One region of the Ruegeria sp. AP12 genome, then DNA from elsewhere that is predicted to be linked to it. Evidence: riboswitches for the same ligand, from Rfam matches in the RefSeq annotation. Region 1 holds a riboswitch; the other holds the start of a gene.
What was found. A riboswitch is a leader RNA that binds a small molecule or an ion and turns the genes downstream of it on or off. The one in region 1 is predicted to bind thiamine pyrophosphate.

Region 1 (9,224 bases):
CAAATCCTCCATCAGTGCCGAGCGCACCAAAGGTTCAAGGATCATGTCGGGCAGGGCCGGATGGGTCATGCTGCGTCCTTTGCAATGCGGTCCCGCAGGGTCAGCGCCTCGTTCAGCGTTAGGGCCGAGCGTTGGCCGGGGCCGGGGGTAAGGTCGGGGAAATCAGAGCGGTAATGCGCGCCACGGCTTTCCTCGCGCAAAAGCGCGGCGGCGGCGATCAGCGTGGCGGTGGCGGTCATGTTCAGAAACACGTCAGAGCCCGGATGCCGGGCCTCAAGCGCCGCGATTTCGGTCAGGGCGCGATGCAGACCGGCCTGATCGCGGACAACGCCCACATGCTGGGTCATGGCATGGCGCAATGCAGCCAGATCCGGGGTCTGTTCGGTCGCGCTGTCGGGGATAAGCGTAACATCGACCTTTGGCGCAGGCTGCCCGGACACAACGGTTGCAATGTCCTGTGCGCAGGCGCGGGCAAAGACCAGCGCCTCAAGCAATCCGTTCGACGCCAGCCGGTTCGCGCCGTGCAACCCGGTCGAAGCCGCCTCGCCACAAGCCCAAAGCCCGTTCAGCGAACTGCGGCCCGCCAGATCGGTTTCGATGCCGCCCATATGGTAATGCGCCGAGGCGGTCACCGGGATCGGATCGCGCACCGGGTCGAGACCGTGACGCAAACAGGCCTCGGTCACTGCCGGGAAATGGTCCGCGATCTGTGCGCCAATCGCCGCGCGGGTGTCCAGCGCCGGGCGCTTGCCCGTCTGTGCCTGTGTGTAGACGGCTCGGGCAACAGTGTCGCGCGGGGCCAGATCGGCATCGGGGTGAATGTCGGGCATGAACCGATGCCCATCGCCGTCGATCAGAACCGCCCCTTCGCCGCGCAGGGCTTCGGTCGCCAGCGGGGTGGGGTCTTCGCCGACGTCGATGGCGGTGGGGTGAAACTGGACGAATTCAGCGTCGGCAATCCGTGCACCGGCGCGCGCGGCCATGCCGATACCCTGACCCCGGATGCGCGCAGGGTTTGTGGTCTGGGCGTAAAGACCCGCCGAACCACCCGTTGCCAACACATGCGCAGACCCGCGCAGCAGAACGTGTGGCGCGCCTGGCGCATCGGCGCTGGTCAGATAGACACCGCTGACCTGCGCGCCGTCGCTGTCCAGCCCAACCGCCAGCGCATCTTCGATGACCTGAATCGACGGGGTTTCGCGTAGGGCCACAATCAGCGCGCGCATGATCTCGGCCCCGGCCTGATCGCCCTTGACGCGAACGACCCGCGCGGCGGAATGCGCTGCCTCGCGCGATTGAACAAAGCTGCCATCGGCGGTGCGGTCGAACCCGGTGCCCAAATCGGACAGATCAAGGATATGTTCAGGTGCCGCCTTGGTCACAAACTCGGCCACCTCGCGCAGAACCGACCCGGCCCCGGCGCGCATCGTGTCCTCGGCATGGGCCTGCGGGCTGTCCGTCCGCGCCATCGCCGCCGCAACGCCACCCTGCGCCCAGGCCGAGCTTGCGCCGGATCCAAGCGGTTCGGGTGAGATCATCACCACGGGGCAGGGGGCCAGTTTCAGCGCCGTATAGACCGCCGCCAGCCCGGCCCCGATGATCACCACACGCGGTGTCTGAACGGTTTGCATATCGCCGATCAAATACCCAACTGGCGCGACAGGTCGATCATGCGTTGCACCGACAGGCGGGCCTTGTCCGCCACTTCGGCATCCACCTCGACCTGACCGGTCATGGTATCCAGCGCGAACAGCACCTTTTCCAGCGTGATTTTCTTCATGTAAGGGCACATGTTGCAGGGGCCGACAAAATCGACTTCGGGCAGAGAATCCGCGATATTCGACGCCATCGAACATTCGGTGATCAGCAACGCCTTTTCCGGCTTCTCATCCGTGACGTATTTGATGATCCCGCTGGTCGAGCCCGAGAAATCAGCCTCGGCCACCACATCCGGCGGGCATTCGGGGTGGGCAATCAGACGCGTGCCTGGGTTCCATTCGCGGAAGTCGCGCAGATCGCTGGCGCTGTATTGTTCGTGCACGATGCATGAACCTTCCCACCAGACCACGTTTTTCTGCGGCACGTCCCGCGCCACGTTTTGGGCCAGATACTGATCCGGGGTCATGATGACGGTATGGCTGTCCTGCGCCGCAACGATCTGCGCCGCGTTCGATGAGGTACAGCAGATGTCCGAGGCCGCTTTGACCTCGGCCGTTGTGTTCACATAAGACACGACCGGCGCACCGGGATAGCGGCGTCGCATTTCCTCGACGCCTTCGGCGGTGATGGATTCCGCCAACGAGCATCCGGCTTCCATATCCGGCATCAGCACGGTTTTGTCGGGGCTTAGAATCTTCGACGTCTCGGCCATGAAATGCACACCGCATTGCACGATCACATCCGCTTCGACCTCGGTCGCCTTGATGGCCAGTTGCAGGCTGTCGCCGCCGAAATCCGAAATGCCATGGTAAATCTCGGGCGTCATGTAGTTGTGGCCCAGAATGACCGCGTTGCGCCTGGCCTTCAGATCGTTGATCGCCTTGACGTAAGGCGCGTAGATCGCCCAATCCATCGGCGACACCACACGGGACATGCGGTCGTAGATATCGCTCATGCTTTCGGCAAGCTCGGGCGAGGGGGCAAGATCATATTTTTCGGAGAGATGCGCGCGCTGCGCGGGAAGGTCGAACACGGGACTGTTTTTCTGCCTGTTAAACGCGTGGCGTTCCTCATATGGGGTCTTCAGTGGAATGACCAGCGCTCAGACAGGACGAATTTCCCAAAAATCGGATCGGGCGCAAAACAATCCGTTTTTTTGGCCCTTGTTTTGGGCATTATCGGAAATTTCCTGCCCGGTTTCGGCCCGACGCGGCCCTTTCAGGCGGCACCTGCGGGCAGCGAATCTGGTTGTCTTTTGATCCGTTCCCCCCTAGTCAGGCTTTTACCTCGGGGTGCGTGACAAAAACGCTGAGATGCCATGGGCGAACCCGTTGAACCTGAACCGGCTAGAACCGGCGGAGGGAAAGGTAACGGTTCATCCATCCTTGCCCTCTCGCCGCAATGGAGGATGACATGAAACATCTGCTGATTGCTGCGGGAATTCTGAGTGCAACAGCCGCCATGGCGGACGACAAACCTCAGCTGACCGTTTACACCTATGACAGCTTCGTCTCGGATTGGGGCCCCGGTCCCAAGGTCAAAGAGGCGTTCGAGGCCGTCTGTGATTGTGACCTGAACCTTGTTGGCGTTGAAGACGGCGCAGCGCTTCTGTCGCGCATCCGGCTTGAGGGCGAAAGCTCGGACGCGGATGTGGTGTTGGGTCTGGATACCAACCTGATCACCGCCGCCAAGGAAACCGGCCTGTTTGCGCCAAGCGCAGTGACCGCTGAATATGCGCTGCCGATCGAGTGGTCGGATGACGTGTTTGCCCCCTATGACTGGGGCTATTTCGCCTTTGTTCACAACGCGGATGCTGCGGCCCCTGCGAATTTCCGGGACCTGGCCGACAGCGACACCAAGATCATCATTCAGGACCCGCGCTCCTCGACCCCCGGTCTGGGTCTGCTGTTGTGGGTCAAGGCGGCCTATGGCGATGACGCGCCCCAGATTTGGGCCGGTCTGGCCGACAATATCGTAACCGTGACTAAGGGTTGGTCCGAGGCGTACGGGCTGTTTCTGGAAGGTGAGGCCGACATGGTCCTCAGCTATACCACATCACCCGCCTATCATCTGATTGCCGAAGAAGACGCCAGCAAGGCGGCGGCGGCTTTTGACGAAGGTCACTATATGCAGGTGGAAGTGGCCGGGAAACTGGCCGGAACCGATCAGCCGGAACTGGCAGATCAGTTTCTGCAATTCATGGTCTCGGACGCATTCCAGCAGATCATTCCCACGACCAACTGGATGTATCCGGCAGTGACTCCGGCATCGGGCCTGCCCGAAGGGTTCGATACGCTGATCACCCCCGAAAAGTCGCTGTTGTTGTCCCCGGATGAGGCCGCCGTTGCGCGGGATCAGGCGCTTGCGGAATGGCTGGGCGCGCTCAGCCAGTAAGCCCCTGGCCGGGTGTTGGCGCAGCGGCGCTTGTCGCTGCGCTGATCCTTGGGACGCTGGCCGCCGTTGCCCTGCGGGCTGATGCAGCCGGCGGGTTCGGCCCGGCGGACTGGGCCGCGTTGCGCTTTACGCTGGTGCAGGCCATCTTGTCGGCTCTGTTCAGCGCGGCCCTTGCGATCCCTGTGGCCCGTGCACTGGCCCGGCGGCGATTTCCGGGGCGGCGCGCGCTGATCGCGCTGCTGGGTGCACCGTTTATCCTGCCGGTCATCGTCGCAATCCTTGGTCTGTTGCAGGTCTTTGGTCGGGCGGGCTGGATTTCCGACGTTCTGGGCCTTTTCGGCCTGCCGCCCATACGGATCTACGGGTTGCACGGCGTCGTGCTGGCGCATGTGTTCTTCAACTTGCCGCTTGCCACACGGCTGATCTTGCAGGCGTGGCAGGAAATCCCCGCCGAGAGGTTCCGTCTGGCCGCGCAACTGGGCTGTGACGGAATGGCGATGTTCCGTCTGATCGAACTACCGATGCTGAAACGCATCCTGCCCGGCGTGCTGGCGGTGATCTTCGCGATTTGCCTGACCAGTTTTGCCGTCGCCCTGACGTTGGGAGGGGGGCCGCGCGCAACAACCATCGAATTGGCGATCTATCAATCCTTCACCTACGATTTCGATCTGGGCCGCGCCGCGCTGCTTTCCGCGCTGCAACTGGCCCTGACTGCCGCCGCTGCTCTGGCTGCCCTTCGGTTTTCGCGGGGTGACGGCTTTGGCACCGGGCTGGACCGGGCCATTCGCCGCTGGGATGGAGGGGCACCCGTCTTCGACACGTTCTGGATCATCGCCGCGGCGGCGTTTCTGCTGTTGCCGCTGGCGGCGGTCGTGATCTCGGGGATCGGCGGGATATTCGACATGCCCGCGTTGGTCTTCCGCGCGGCGCTGACCTCGGTTCTGGTGGCAGCGGTCAGTACCGCCGTTTTGCTGACGCTGGCGTTGCCTATGGCGATGGCGGTTGCAACCGGGCGACATGGCATTGTCGAAATCAGCGGCATTCTGGGCCTTGCGGCCTCACCTCTGGTGATTGGCACCGGCCTGTTCATTCTGATCCGACCGGTGATCAGCCCCACATCGCTGGCCTTGCCGGTGACCGCGTTGGTGAATGCGGTGATGGCGCTGCCGTTTGCGCTGCGCATTCTGGTGCCTGCTGCGCGTGATGTGGTCACCCGGCACGGGCGGCTGGCGCTGTCGCTGGATATGACCAGATGGCCCTTCTTCACGCGCGTCCTGCTGCCGCGTATGCGCGCGCAAATCGGCTTTGCCGCAGGGTTGGCGGCGGCGTTGTCGATGGGCGATCTGGGCGTGATCGCCTTGTTTGCCGACCCGCAGGTTGCGACCCTGCCGCTGCAGATTTACCGCCTGATGGGGGCGTATCAGATGCAGGCCGCAGCCGGGGCGGCGCTGTTGCTATTGGTGTTGTCGATGGGCGCATTCTGGCTTTTGGATCGTGGAGGGCGAGCGCATGCTGAAACTTGAGGGTTGCGTCATCGAAAATGGCGGCTTCTCGCTGCATGCGGGTTTTCAGGTCGAGGCGGGTGCCAGCGTGGCAATCATCGGCCCGTCCGGTGCGGGCAAGTCAACGCTGCTGGAGGCGATTGCCGGGTTTCGCGATCTCAGGCAGGGGCAGATCCTGTGGCAAGGCGCGCGGATTTCCGACCGCGCGCCGGGCAAGCGCCCCGTGGCGATGCTGTTTCAGGACGGAAATCTGTTCCCACATCTGACCGTCGCGCAGAATGTGGCCTTGGGCCTGCGCCCCAACGGACGCCTGACTGACGCTGAGCAGTCGCAGGTTCAGACTGCACTGGCGCGCGTGGCCCTGTCCGGGTTCGAGGCACGCAAACCGGCCGAGTTGTCCGGTGGCCAGCAAAGCCGGGTGGCTTTGGCGCGGGTTCTTGTGCAGCGGCGACAGCTACTGTTGCTGGACGAACCCTTCGCGGCCCTTGGACCCGCGTTGAAGGCAGAGATGCTGGACCTTGTCGCGGATTTGCTGGCGGAAACCGGAACGACCCTGATGATGGTCAGCCACGACCCGCAGGATGCGCGACGGATCGCAAGTCAAACCGTTCTTGTGGCCAACGGACAGGCGCATCCTCCGGCAGCGACAGGCCTGCTATTCGAAAACCCGCCGCCAGAACTGCGCGACTATCTGGGGTGATCGGTTGGCAGAAGTCTGCCCTTATCCCGATACCTGACTCAGATGCTGGCGGATCTTGGATTCGACCCTTGGACTGTGCAGGTCGAAGCTGCCGCTATTGGCAAAGAGTTCGCGCACCGAGCGGTAACTTTCAACCTTCTTCCATACAACAGGTGATGAGGTCGGCGCCCGGCCCGAAAGCGAGGCCAGATAGGACATTGTGCCAAACAACAGCCGCGATTTGTCCCTGTGTGGTTTGTTCAGTATATACAGGCTTAGCGGTGCGTCCGGTCCGCGCTCGGCATCGACGACAAACACCTGACCGGCGCGGAAGGCCGCTTTGCCATCACACCGCGTCCAACGGCGCGTCGAAGATTTCCCTTCGCTCAGCGCTTCGACAATCCGGCTGTAGACGGTCCCGTTGCGCTCATCCAAGAAGGCTACGTTGACAATCACTTTGGTCGGATCGTTGGGCGCGCGAAAGAACACCTGATACGATCCCAGAAAAGGTCGCAATCTTTGAAGATCGCCCGGAAACACGTCGATCAGCGGGTCCCGTCGTCGATCGGCTTCGGTTTTGGCCAATCGGGTGGTGTGGCGGCGCAACTCGGCCGGGTCGCCCAGCAAAATATGCTCGTCAACGCCAAAGAACCGACCGATCCGGCGCAGGTTATTGGGCGAGGGCTGACTGCGACCGCTGAGGTATTTGGCGAATTGTTGGTGGTTGATTCCGATGTCCCTGCATACCGCAGCAACCGAGGGGTGGTCGGCGCAAAGATAGCGCAGGTTCGTTGCCAGATGTTCATGCATATGCGGTTGGTCTTTCGCTTAAACTCGCTAAAGAAAGCATAATCTGGCGTTATTGTTAAGCCCATTTGGGCGCGCAATCCTTGGGCCAACGCATCCATGCCCAGGGGAGGTCAAGCAATGGATAAATTTCAGTCTGTGCGGCAACTGGAATACCGCCTGCAAATGCGTCAGGTGGACCGCCGCCAGTTCATGCGTGGGGTACTGGCAACCGGGATGACCGTCAGCGCTGCAACCTTGCTGGCTGACCGGGCAATCGCTGCGACACCCAAGAAAGGCGGCAGCATGGTCGCAGGGATCGGCCACGGCGCATCCACCGAACAACTGGATCCGGGGCAGATTTCGGCAGGCTTCCTGATCCCGTTGAGCCTGGGCATGAACGGCTTCCTGACGGCTGTTGACGCCGACAGCAATGTGCAGCCTTCGATTGCCCAATCCTGGGAAGCGTCGCCGGATGCCTCGGTCTGGACGTTCCAGTTGCGCGACGGGGTCGAGTTTCACAATGGCCGCAGCGTGACCTCGGACGATGTGATCGCGTCGATCAATTATCACCGGGGCGAGGGTTCGACCTCGACCGGTGCGCCGCTGCTGGCAGGGGTCAAAGCGGTCCGTGCCGACGGGCCGCAAACCATCGTGTTTGAACTGGAAGGCGGCAATGCGGACTTTCCGGCCATCCTCAGCGACTTTCGTTTTGCCATTCTGCCCGCCGAGGGTGACAGTATCGACTGGCAGTCGGGCATTGGCTGCGGGGCCTATCAGTTGACCGATTTCCAGCCCGGCATCTCAGCCGATCTGGTGCGTCATGCCAACCATTGGAACGATGATGTGGCCCATGTGGATGAATGGAAGCTGCTGGTGCTGCTGGATACGACCGCGCGTATGGCGGCCCTGTCGGCGGGCACCGTTGACGTTGCCGACAAGGTCGATCCGAAAACCGCCAAATTCATCTCGCGCGATCCCAATGTCACGCTGCATTCGGTGGCGGGCACCCAGCATTACTCGTTCCCGATGCTGACAAATACCGCGCCGTTTGATGACAACAATATCCGTCAGGCGATCAAATGGGGCATCGACCGGCAGGAATTGGTCGACAAAATCCTGCTGGGCTATGGCGCGGTTGGTAACGACCACCCGATCGGATCGGGCCAGAAATACTTCAACGCCGAGCTTGAGCAGAAGACGTTCGACCCCGACAAGGCGAGGTTCTATCTGAAACAGGCCGGGTTGGACTCGCTGGATGTCGAGCTTTCGTCGTCAGATGCCGCCTTCCCCGGTGCGGTGGACGCCGCGACGCTGATTTCGAACTCGGCAGCGAAATGTGGGATCAATGTCACCGTCAAACGCGAGCCCAATGATGGCTACTGGTCCGAGGTCTGGACCAAGAAACCCTGGTGCGCCAGCTACTGGGCGGGTCGCCCGGTCGAAGATCTGATGTTCTCGCTGGCGTTCCAGTCCGGCGTTGCCTGGAACGAATCCTTCTGGTCGCACGAAAAATTCGACAAGCTGCTGGTCGAGGCGCGGGCCGAGTTGGACACTGACAAACGCCGCCAGATGTATGGCGAGATGCAGGACATCGTGGCCAATCAGGGCGGCGTTGCGATCCCGATGTTTGCCTCTTACGTCTTTGCCACGCGGCCCAGCGTCGGCACGCCGGAGAAATTCGGCTCGAACCTCGATCTGGATGGCAGCAGCTTTATGGAACGCTGGTGGAAAACAGAATAGCAGCTGATCTATGCTAGTATCGTGAAAGAAAGGGGATGGCTTTTGCGGTCGTCCTCTGTCGTGTCGGGGATAGGATTCCATGAAACTCTTCATTGCAACGCTATCGACCGAAACGAATACGTTCTGCACCATGCCAACCGCGATATCGGGGTTCGAGGAGTATTTTCTGCGCCACGGCACCGCAACGCAGGAGCCGCCCAACCTGATGACCGAGGCGTTGCATCTGTGGCGCGCAAATGCAGAGGCCTTGGGGTGGCAGGTCATCGAAAGTCTGGCCGCCATTGCTGAACCTGCCGGGCCGACCACCCGCAGCTGTTATGATGCGTTAAGCAGCGAGATCCTGTCTGATCTGACCGAGTGCGGCGGCGCCGATATCATTCTGTTGCAACTGCATGGTGCGATGGTGGCCGAACATATCGAGGATTGCGAAGGCGACCTTTTGGCCCGCGCCCGTGCACTGT
Region 2 (6,585 bases), on a different contig from region 1:
AGAGCATGCCGACAAGGTTGACCCGACCACCATCGAAGCCATCGAGCTGGCGATTGCCGCGCTGAAGGACGAGCTGGAGACCGAGAATGCCGACAAGATCAAGTCGGGCATTCAGAACGTGACCGAAGCGGCCATGAAGCTGGGCGAAGCCATCTACAAGGCGCAAGCCGAAGAGGGCGAAGAAGAACCGGCAGCAGCAGATGCCGCGCCGGGCGATGATGATATTGTCGACGCCGAGTTTGAAGATCTGGACGACGACAAGCGTAACTAACGGGTAACCGGGCCAATGCGGGCCGGTCCGGTTGCCGGGCCGGCCCGATTACGTTGAGGCAGAAGGAAACACTGATGTCAAAACGCGACTACTACGATGTGCTCGGCGTGACCAAGGGCGCATCGGCGGACGAGATCAAAAAGGGTTTTCGCAAGAAAGCCAAAGAGTTGCATCCCGACCGCAACAAGGACAACCCGGATGCCGAGGCGCAGTTCAAGGAAGCCAACGAGGCTTATGACGTGCTGCGCGACGCCGACAAGAAAGCGGCCTATGACCGGTTTGGTCATGCCGCATTCGAAAACGGTATGGGCGGCGGGGGCCGTCCCGGCGGCGGCTTTGGTCAGGGCGATTTTTCCAGCGCGTTCTCGGACGTTTTCGACGATCTGTTCGGCGATTTCATGGGCGGGCAGCGGGGCGGTGGCGGACGTCGCGCGGCGCGTGGTTCGGACCTGCGCTATAATCTGCGCGTATCGTTGGAAGAGGCTTACGCGGGGCTGCAGAAAACCATCAACGTGCCCGCCGCAGTGGCGTGTTCGTCCTGTGAAGGCACGGGTGCCGAAGGCGGCGCAGAGCCCACCACCTGTCCGACCTGTTCCGGCATGGGCAAGGTTCGCGCGCAGCAGGGGTTCTTTACCGTTGAACGCACCTGCCCGACCTGTTCGGGATTGGGCCAGATCATCAAGAACCCATGCAAATCCTGCAATGGCGCGGGCCGTGTCGAAAAAGAACGCGCCCTGTCGGTGAACATCCCTGCCGGTGTTGAAACCGGTACCCGTATCCGCTTGGCCGGTGAAGGCGAAGCCGGAATGCGCGGTGGCCCTCCGGGTGATCTCTATATTTTTGTAGAGGTTTCGGATCACAAGCTGTTCGAACGCGACAGCGTGAACCTTTACTGCCGCGTGCCGGTCAGCATGGCCAAGGCCGCGCTGGGTGGATCGATCGAAGTTCCAACCATCGACGGTGGCCGCGGTCGGGTGCAAATCCCGGCAGGCAGCCAGTCGGGTCGTCAGATGCGTCTGCGCGGCAAGGGCATGCCCGCCCTTCGCGGTGGCGGTGTTGGCGACATGTTCATCGAACTGGCCGTGGAAACTCCGGTCAACCTGACCAGCCGTCAGAAAGAGCTTCTGCGTGAGTTTGATGATCTGGGGGAAGATAACCACCCGGAATCCAAAAGCTTTTTCTCGTCCGTCAAGTCCTTTTGGGACGGGATGAAAGGTTAAGGCGGACTGCCCTATTCGGGCGGTCGTCCGCTATTGGGGGCTCTGCCCCCCCGCCGCCCGTACCGGGCGTCTCCCCCGAGATATTTGTAGCCAGATGAAGCAAGGGATCCTTTATTCATCTGGCCCAAAATACCTCGGAGCGCGAGGCAGAGCCTCGCATTTTCCCCCGCAATTCAAACGCCGCTTTGGTCTTAACCTCTTGCCCAAAGTGGCCTTATGACCTGTGGATTGGCGCTTGATTTCCAGCGCCTGCCCTGAGATTGTCCGCATCAACCGTTGGGGTGCCCTGATCAAAGGGCTGAGAGGCGTGAACGCGCTAACCCATCGAACCTGATCCGGGCAATACCGGCGTAGGGAACGGTCTAACGCATACAGACGTTTTCCATGCCCGCGTTGCCCCCAAAATGAAGGAGCGACGACGTGGCAGCAATTGCCCTGTCCATAGCAGGATCCGACAGCGGCGGCGGCGCTGGGATTCAGGCCGATCTGAAGGCGATGTCGGCTTTGGGTGTTTACGGCTCCAGCGTCATCACTGCCGTTACGGCGCAGAATACGCAGGCGGTTACGGCTGTGCACGGTATCCCGCCGGACGTGATCGCCGCGCAGGTCGAGGCGGTGCTGACCGATCTGAATGTTGGCGCGATCAAGATCGGCATGCTGGCAACGCCTGAAATCATCCAAACCGTAGCGCGGGCACTATCGGAGTTTGACGGCCCCATCGTTTTGGATCCGGTGATGATTGCGAAATCCGGCGATGCCTTGCTGGCGGACGCGGCGGTGCAGACCCTCCGTGACGTCCTGTTGCCCCGCGCGAGTGTTTTGACACCGAACCTGCCCGAGGCCGCTTGCCTGCTGGATCAGCAAGCTGCGGCGTCGCGAAGCGAGATGATCGAACAGGGCAAGGCGCTGTGCGCAATGGGAGCGCGCACGGTTCTAATGAAAGGTGGCCATGGAACGGGTGATATCTGCCACGATGTGCTGATCGGTGAAACAGGTGTTGTGGCCGAGTTTCAGGCACCAAGGCAAAACACCAGAAACACGCATGGAACGGGTTGCACCCTGTCCTCGGCGATTGCGGCCGGTCTGGCGAAGGGTATGGCGCTGCCCGAGGCGGTGGCCGAAGCGCATGACTATCTGCAAGGCGCGATTGCGCGGGCGGATGAGTTGAATGTCGGATCGGGGCACGGGCCGGTGCATCATTTTCACCGGGTTTGGCCCGGATGACGCTCTGGTCTGTCATAGGGGCCGGGGTTGCCGGATTGGCCGTTGCCAGCGAGCTGGTCTCGCGCGGCGAACGGGTGCAGGTCTTTGACCCCGCTGGCCCGCCCGGTCCGCATGGGTGTTCGTGGTGGGCGGGCGGCATGCTGGCCCCGTGGTGCGAATACGAAAACGCCGAGGAACCCGTTTTGCGGTTGGGTCAGATGGCCATTGCCTGGTGGGCGGAGCGAACGCAGGTGCATCGCAATGGCACTCTGGTCGTGGCGAATGCCAGGGATGTGCCGGACTTGTGCCGCTTCGCGCGTCGGACCGAAGCGTTTACCGAAGTAGATCGTGCGAAATTGTCCGAATTAGAGCCTGATTTGTATGGATTCGGACAGGGCTTGTTTTTTGAAGGGGAGGCTCACCTTGATCCACGACAGGCGCTGCATGACCTGTACCGCAATCTCAAGGAACAGGGTGTCGAATTCCGCAACGATCACGCGCCTGCGCAGTTGGATAACCTCATCGACTGCCGCGGGCTGACGGCGCGGGATGTGTTGCAGGACCTGCGCGGCGTGAAGGGCGAGATGCTGGTCGTGCGCTGCCCTGACGTGACCCTGACGCGTCCGGTTCGTCTGCTGCATCCGCGTATCCCGCTTTATATCGTGCCGCGTGGCGATGGCATCTACATGCTGGGTGCCACGATGATCGAAAGCGAAGACAGCAGCCGTATCACGGCCCGGTCGATGCTGGAGCTGCTCAGCGCCGCCTATGCGCTGAACCCTGCATTTGGCGAGGCCGAGGTGCTGGAAATTGGCGTCGATCTGCGCCCCGCCTTCCCGGACAACCTGCCGCGCATTCGGCGTCTGGGCGGGACGATCTATGCCAACGGGCTCTACCGTCACGGCTATTTGCTGGCCCCGGCGCTGGCGCAGGGCGTGGCCGATCTGGCGTTGGACAACAAACAGTCGGAGATGGTCGATGAAGATTGTGCTTAACGGTGAACCCAAGAACGTGATGGCCGTCACTTTGGCCGAGTTGTTGGAGGAGTGCGGTTTCTCGGGCCGCGTTGCGACGGCGGTGAATGAAGAATTTGTGCCCTCGGGCTTGCGCTTCGCCCATGCTTTGAACGAAGGCGACCGGGTCGAAATCCTGTCGCCGATGCAGGGGGGCTGAGGATGCGCAGTTTCTATGGCGTCGACCTGCCCAACCGGCTGATGCTGGGCACCGCGCAATATCCCAGCCCTGCGATTCTGGAACAGGCCTTCCGCGCAAGTGGCGCTGGCGTGGCCACGGTGTCTCTGCGGCGCGAATCCGGGGCGGGGCAGACATTCTGGCAGATGATCCGCGATCTGGGGGTGCGGGTGCTGCCCAACACCGCCGGGTGCCACACGGTGAAAGAGGCGGTGACAACCGCGCATATGGCGCGCGAGGTGTTCGAGACCCCTTGGATCAAGCTGGAACTGATCGGCCACACCGACAGCCTGCAACCGGACGTGTTCCAACTGGTCGAGGCCGCGCGAATTCTGACCGAGGACGGGTTCCAGGTCTTTCCCTATACCACCGATGATCTGATCGTGGGCGAACGGTTGTTAGGGGCCGGGTGCGAGGTTCTGATGCCCTGGGGTGCTCCTATCGGTTCGGGGCGCGGTTTGAACAACGAATACGCATTGCGTGCGATGCGGGCGGAATTTCCCGAAATTCCACTGGTAATCGATGCCGGGATTGGTCTGCCTAGCCATGCGGCCCATGCGATGGAACTGGGTTATAACGCCGTTCTTCTGAACACCGCTGTCGCGCGGGCCGGTGATCCGGTGCGCATGGCGCAGGCAATGGCGCACGCGGTTGAGGCCGGGCAACTGGCGCATCAGGCCGACCCGATCGAGGCGCGGGATATGGCCGAAGCCTCAACCCCTGTCATTGGAAAGGCGTTCCTGTCATGACGCTGGACCGTTTCTATCCGATCTTCGATCATTCGGACTGGTTGCGGCGGATGCTGCCTTTGGGTGTGAAGCTGGTGCAATTTCGTATCAAGGATCAATCGGGCGCGGTTGTTCGGGCGCAGATCGTGACCTCTCGCGATCTCTGCCGCGAGTATGGCGCGGTGCTGGTTGTCAATGACTATTGGCAGGCCGCCATCGATGCAGGCTGTGACTGGATCCATCTGGGGCAAGAGGATCTGGACGACGCCGATCTGAAAGCGATCCGCAAGGCTGGGCTGAAGCTGGGCGTCTCGACCCATGATGATGATGAGCTTGAGCGTGTGCTGACAATGGACCCCGACTATGTGGCGCTGGGCCCGGTCTATCCGACGATTCTAAAAAAGATGAAGTGGAAGCAGCAAGGCCTACCCAAAGTCACCGAATGGAAGGCCCGTGTGGGCGACATCCCTCTTGTCGGGATCGGCGGCATGAGCGTTGAGCGCGCGGAAGGGGTGCTTGAGGCTGGGGCGGACATCGTTTCGGTCGTGACAGACATCACCCTGAACCCCGACCCCGAGGCGCGCGTGCGCCAATGGATCGAGGTCACCAGATGAACCGCTATGCCCGCCAGATGATCCTGCCCGAGGTCGGCGCCGAAGGGCAGGCCCGCCTGTCGCGCGCGCGGGTTCTGGTTGTGGGCGCGGGCGGGCTGGCGGCTCCGGCCCTACCGTTGCTGGCTGGCGCTGGGGTTGGGCATCTGACGATCATGGATGCGGATCAGGTCGCCCTGTCGAACCTGCATCGACAGACGTTGTTTTCCGAGGCGGAATGCGGTCGCCCAAAGGCCGATGTCGCGGCGGAACGCTGTCGCGTGCTGAATTCCGGGATTGTGATTGTTGCTGAAAAACAGGCTCTAACAAACGCCTATGTGATGGATTTTGTCGGGCAGGCTGATGTGATCCTTGATTGTGCGGACAGCTATTCCGCCAGCTATACCTTGTCGGATGCCTGTCTGATCGCGGGCAAGCCGCTGATCAGCGCCTCGGTTCTGGGCCTGTCTGGCTATGTCGGCGGGTTTTGCGGCGGTGCACCCTCACTACGTGCGGTGTTCCCGGATGCGCCGGACAGTGGGGCAAGTTGCGCCACGGCAGGTGTTCTGGGTCCCGTCGTGGGAATGATCGGCGCGATGCAGGCGCAGATGGCGCTGGCGTTGATTTTGGGGATCGACCCCTCGCCGCTGGGTCAGATGGTGCAGCTCGATGCACGCACCCTGCGCAGCACCAGTTTCCGGTTCGACGCAGCGCCCGAGCCTCAGCGGGTCTTTGCCTTCCTGGCCGCCTCGCAACTGGACGCCGACGACATGATCGTCGAATTGCGGGACACGGGCGAAGCCCCGGACCCAATCCACCCGTTGGCGCAGCGCCTGAGTGTCGAAGACCTGAAAACAGAGCCTAACAAAGACAAAAGACTGGCTTTGTGCTGCGCCACCGGCCTGCGGGCCTGGCGCGCTGCAGAACAGATTGAACCGGATTGGCCGGGCGAGATTGTCCTCGTCGCGGCCTCAACCTCGTGAGTGAAAAGGAAACGCGAGACATGAAAAAGCTGATGACAGCCATCGCCCTTCTGGCCGCTGCGCCGGCCTGGGCCGAAGACAAGATGACCGTGCTGCTGGACTGGTTCATCAACCCCGACCATGGCCCGATCATCGTGGCTCAGGAAAACGGATATTTCGCCGACGAAGGATTGCAGGTCGAGATCATTCCGCCCGCCGACCCCTCGGCCCCGCCGCGTCTGGTGGCCGCCGGTCAGGCGGAACTTGCCGTGTCTTATCAGCCGCAACTGCATCTTCAGATCCACGAGGGTCTGCCGCTGAAACGTGTTGGAACGCTGGTCGCGACCCCGTTGAGTTGCCTTCTGGTGCCGAAAGACGGTCCGATCAAATCGCCTGCGGACCTCAGGGGCAAGAAAATCG

Region 2: linked by a shared signal. The riboswitch ahead of thiD (bifunctional hydroxymethylpyrimidine kinase/phosphomethylpyrimidine kinase) and the one ahead of thiB (thiamine ABC transporter substrate binding subunit) in region 1 are both predicted to bind thiamine pyrophosphate.

What each region holds. Positions count from the first base shown of each region.
Region 1 is NZ_JBQFVZ010000004.1:82,033-91,256, reverse strand. It holds gene nadC (carboxylating nicotinate-nucleotide diphosphorylase) at 1-69, opposite strand, end outside; gene ACR0E6_RS13105 (L-aspartate oxidase) at 66-1,631, opposite strand; gene nadA (quinolinate synthase NadA) at 1,640-2,692, opposite strand; TPP riboswitch at 2,938-3,041, shown strand; gene thiB (thiamine ABC transporter substrate binding subunit) at 3,073-4,053, shown strand; gene ACR0E6_RS13090 (thiamine/thiamine pyrophosphate ABC transporter permease ThiP) at 4,029-5,576, shown strand; gene ACR0E6_RS13085 (thiamine ABC transporter ATP-binding protein) at 5,563-6,255, shown strand; gene ACR0E6_RS13080 (helix-turn-helix domain-containing protein) at 6,277-7,044, opposite strand; gene ACR0E6_RS13075 (ABC transporter substrate-binding protein) at 7,162-8,763, shown strand; gene ACR0E6_RS13070 (M81 family metallopeptidase) at 8,843-9,224, shown strand, end outside.
Region 2 is NZ_JBQFVZ010000003.1:90,237-96,821, forward strand. It holds gene dnaK (molecular chaperone DnaK) at 1-271, shown strand, start outside; gene dnaJ (molecular chaperone DnaJ) at 346-1,491, shown strand; TPP riboswitch at 1,759-1,865, shown strand; gene thiD (bifunctional hydroxymethylpyrimidine kinase/phosphomethylpyrimidine kinase) at 1,912-2,715, shown strand; gene ACR0E6_RS11370 (FAD-dependent oxidoreductase) at 2,712-3,689, shown strand; gene thiS (sulfur carrier protein ThiS) at 3,673-3,867, shown strand; gene ACR0E6_RS11380 (thiazole synthase) at 3,870-4,634, shown strand; gene ACR0E6_RS11385 (thiamine phosphate synthase) at 4,631-5,227, shown strand; gene ACR0E6_RS11390 (HesA/MoeB/ThiF family protein) at 5,224-6,186, shown strand; gene ACR0E6_RS11395 (ABC transporter substrate-binding protein) at 6,207-6,585, shown strand, end outside.